2 regions of the Streptomyces sp. GbtcB7 genome follow, and region 1 is predicted to be linked to the other one. Evidence: predicted binding sites of a transcription regulator. Region 1 holds the regulator's gene; the other holds the start of a gene.
The links. The regulator HrcA, encoded in region 1, represses chaperone genes, less so after heat shock. The targets are predictions, from matches to a motif close to TTNGCACTCNGNNNNNCNGAGTGCNAA.

Region 1 (2,201 bases):
CCAGCTCGATCTCGAGCCGGATCATGGCGTCCTGGCCACGCCGCGTACGCGACCGCGGACCGCGCTGTGACGCCGTACCGAAGAAGGCGTCCATGATGTCCGAGAAGTTCCCGAACCCACCGGCGCCGAAGCCGCCCGCACCGCCGCCGCCCGACTGGGACAGCGGGTCGCCGCCGAGGTCGTAGACCTGCTTCTTCTGCGGGTCCGACAACACCTCGTACGCGGCGTTGATCTCCTTGAACCGCTCCTGCGTCTTCGGATCGGGATTGACGTCCGGGTGCAGCTCGCGTGCGAGCCGCCGGAAGGCCTTCTTGATCTCGTCCTGGGACGCGTCGCGGCGCACGCCGAGTACGGCGTAGTAGTCCGTGGCCACTTACGACTCCGCCAGGATCTGTCCGACGTACCGTGCCACTGCGCGTACCGCTCCCATCGTTCCCGGGTAATCCATGCGGGTCGGGCCGACCACGCCGAGTTTGGCTACTGCCTCGCCGCCCGAACCGTAGCCGACCGAGACCACGGACGTGGAGTTGAGTCCCTCATACGCGTTCTCGTGACCGATTCGCACGGTCATGCTCGAATCCCCGGCCTCACCAAGCAACTTGAGAAGCACGACCTGCTCCTCCAGCGCTTCGAGCACCGGCCGGATGGTGAGAGGGAAGTCATGTCCGAAGCGCGTCAGATTGGCGGTTCCGCCGATCATCAGCCGCTCCTCGGTCTCCTCGACGAGCGTCTCCAGAAGAGTGGAGAGCACCGTCGCGACCGTACCTCGGTCCTCCGCCTCGAACGCGTCCGGGAGGTCCTGCACGAGCTGCGGGACGTCCGCGAAGCGGCGGCCCGCGACCCTGCTGTTGAGCCGGGCCCGCAGATCCGCGAGAGACGTTTCTCCGAACGGGGCCGGGCAGTCGATCATGCGCTGCTCGACCCGACCGGTGTCCGTGATCAGCACGAGCATCACACGGGCAGGGGCGAGGGACAGCAACTCCACGTGCCGCACGGTCGATCTCGTCAGCGACGGATACTGCACGACGGCGACCTGCCGGGTCAGCTGCGCGAGCAGCCGCACCGTCCGCCCGACGACGTCGTCCAGGTCGACCGCGCCGTCCAGGAAGTTCTGAATGGCCCGCCGCTCGGGCGCGGTCATCGGCTTGACGCCGGCGAGCTTGTCGACGAAGAGCCGGTAGCCCTTGTCGGTGGGGATCCGCCCGGCGCTGGTGTGCGGCTGGGCGATGTACCCCTCGTCCTCCAGGGCCGCCATGTCGTTGCGGACGGTGGCCGGGGACACTCCCAGCCGGTGCCGCTCGGTCAGCGCCTTGGACCCGACCGCGACCGGCTCGTCGGTGCCGACATAGTCCTGGACGATGGCGCGCAGCACTTCGAGCCTGCGTTCACTGAGCATCGCGCACACCTCCAGCTCTCGACCCCTCGGCGCCTCGCTTGGCACTCAGCGCGTGCGAGTGCCAGCATTCCCCGGCCCAGTGTACGGCCGGTGGGTACGGCCCCGGCAAGGGCGGCCCCGCGATCTTGTGCAAGGTGCACGGACGTACACCGACGTGTCCCGTGATGTCACACCGTCCCTGCCCGCGATGTCGTACCGTCCACGCTCTCACCGCTAGCGTCGGCGTATGAAGGTGACTTGGGAAGAGGCAGGGTGGGAGCGGCTGACACCGCGGGTGGGGCGGCGGCGGCTTCCGGTCTGGGACTGCACGGTCGGGCTGGTCGTGGGCGAGGGCGGGGCGCTGATCGTCGACGCGGGGTCGAGCCTCGCGGAGGGCGCACGGTTGCGCGGGGAGGCGCAGGCGCTCGCCGGCCGCCGTGTGACCTTCCTCGCGCTCACCCACCCCCACTTCGACCACGTCTTGGGCGCGGCGGCGTTCGCGGGCGCGGAGGTCCTCGTCGCGGGCGGCTCGGCCGAGGTGTACGAGCACGGGCGCGAGGAGCTGTACACGGACGCGGTACGGGGCGGGCTGGACGCGCGGGCGGCGGAGGACGCGGCGGACACCCTGGTGCGTCCCCGGCACTACGTGTGGGGCACCCGGCATCTCGAGCTGACCGGCGGCGTCGAGGTCCTGCTGGTGCGGACGGGCGAGGGCCACACCGCCCACGACCTCGTGGTCGTGGTGCCGGGCGAGCCGACGGTGGTGTTCTGCGGCGACCTGGTCGAGGAGTCCGGCGAGCCCCAGGCGGGCCCCGATGCCGTACCG
Region 2 (2,201 bases), on a different contig from region 1:
AGTGTCCCGCGCTTTTGAGCCTTATATGGCTTTTATGGGGCCCGACTTGCCCTGAATCTTCGCAAATTCTCCCTATATTCCCGATCGGTCGTGCCCGGAATTCTCGTCCGATTGACCTGTTGCAGACGGCAGTTGGACAGATACATTCAGCCGCGGTCGACGCGTTCCGGCGCACACCCCCAACCGTTGGGGGGTGAGGTCTGACCCGGGTCCGCGAAGTGCGGTCCTGTGCAAGGGCCAGTAATAGGGGAGTTAGGCATGGCTCAGGGCACCGTCAAGTGGTTCAACGCGGAGAAGGGGTACGGCTTCATCGCGGTCGACGGTGGTGCGGATGTTTTCGTCCACTACAGCGCGATTCAGATGGACGGCTACCGCACCCTGGAAGAGGGTCAGCGGGTCGATTTCGAGATCTCGCAGGGCCAGAAAGGGCCGCAGGCGGACATGGTCCGGCTCGCGACCAGCTGAAGCACGCGCCGACTGACTGTTCGACGTGACGAAGGGCTCGTATCCCATGGGGTACGAGCCCTTCGGTCTGCCCGCGCACTGTCGTGGGCCCGCTCGCGCACCGGCGCGACGCGCGGGTTGCGCGCCCCTTCTCACCTGCGGATCAAGGGAAGGCGCTTGCACTCGGCAGGGGCGAGTGCTAATCATTGGCGTTAGCACTCTGAAGGTGAGAGTGATAACGAAGGACCGGGTCGGTGAGGCCCGCAGGCCAGGTGGTGCAAGGAACCACGGGGCAGGCAGGCCGTCCGTCGCGGGCGCCAGCGCGGTCCGGAGCAATCCACCCCAGTCCGGGAGGACCACTTCACATGGCCAAGATCATCGCGTTCGACGAGGAGGCACGGCGCGGTCTCGAGCGCGGGATGAACCAGCTCGCCGACGCCGTCAAGGTCACCCTTGGCCCCAAGGGCCGCAACGTCGTCCTCGAGAAGAAGTGGGGCGCCCCCACGATCACCAACGATGGTGTTTCCATCGCCAAGGAGATCGAGCTCGAGGACCCGTACGAGAAGATCGGCGCCGAGCTGGTCAAGGAAGTCGCCAAGAAGACGGACGACGTCGCCGGTGACGGTACGACCACGGCGACCGTTCTCGCCCAGGCTCTCGTCCGCGAGGGCCTGCGCAACGTAGCCGCCGGCGCCAACCCGATGGCTCTCAAGCGCGGTATCGAGAAGGCCGTCGAGGCCGTCTCCGGTGCCCTCCTTGAGCAGGCCAAGGATGTCGAGACCAAGGAGCAGATCGCCTCCACGGCCTCCATCTCCGCCGCCGACACCCAGATCGGCGAGCTCATCGCCGAGGCGATGGACAAGGTCGGCAAGGAAGGCGTCATCACCGTCGAGGAGTCCCAGACCTTCGGTCTGGAGCTTGAGCTCACCGAGGGTATGCGCTTCGACAAGGGCTACATCTCGGCGTACTTCGCCACCGACATGGAGCGTATGGAGGCCGTCCTCGACGACCCGTACATCCTGATCGCCAACTCGAAGATCAGCAACGTCAAGGACCTGCTGCCGCTCCTCGAGAAGGTCATGCAGTCCGGCAAGCCGCTGCTGATCATCGCCGAGGACGTCGAGGGCGAGGCCCTGTCGACCCTGGTCGTCAACAAGATCCGTGGCACCTTCAAGTCCGTCGCCGTCAAGGCTCCGGGCTTCGGTGACCGCCGCAAGGCCATGCTCGGCGACATCGCCATCCTCACGGGCGGCGAGGTCATCTCCGAGGAGGTCGGCCTCAAGCTGGAGAACGCGGGTCTGGACCTGCTGGGCCGTGCCCGCAAGGTCGTCATCACCAAGGACGAGACCACGATCGTGGACGGCTCCGGCTCCGCCGACCAGGTCCAGGGCCGGGTCAACCAGATCCGTGCCGAGATCGAGAACTCCGACTCGGACTACGACCGCGAGAAGCTCCAGGAGCGCCTGGCGAAGCTGGCCGGCGGCGTGGCCGTCATCAAGGCCGGTGCCGCCACCGAGGTCGAGCTCAAGGAGCGCAAGCACCGCATCGAGGACGCCGTTCGCAACGCGAAGGCGGCCGTCGAGGAGGGCATCGTCGCCGGTGGTGGCGTGGCCCTCATCCAGGCCTCCTCGGTCTTCGAGAAGCTCGAGCTCTCGGGTGACGAGGCGACCGGCGCCAACGCCGTGCGGCTCGCCCTGGAGGCCCCGCTCAAGCAGATCGCCGTCAACGGTGGTCTCGAGGGTGGCGTCATCGTCGAG

Region 2: a site for HrcA is predicted at 657-683, ahead of groL (chaperonin GroEL). Genes of this name have one in related genera too.

What each region holds. Positions count from the first base shown of each region.
Region 1 is NZ_JAGXJM010000001.1:101,610-103,810, reverse strand. It holds gene dnaJ (molecular chaperone DnaJ) at 1-373, opposite strand, end outside; gene hrcA (heat-inducible transcriptional repressor HrcA) at 374-1,396, opposite strand; gene KVT44_RS00395 (MBL fold metallo-hydrolase) at 1,623-2,201, shown strand, end outside.
Region 2 is NZ_JAGXJM010000008.1:104,402-106,602, forward strand. It holds gene KVT44_RS15475 (cold-shock protein) at 259-465, shown strand; gene groL (chaperonin GroEL) at 810-2,201, shown strand, end outside.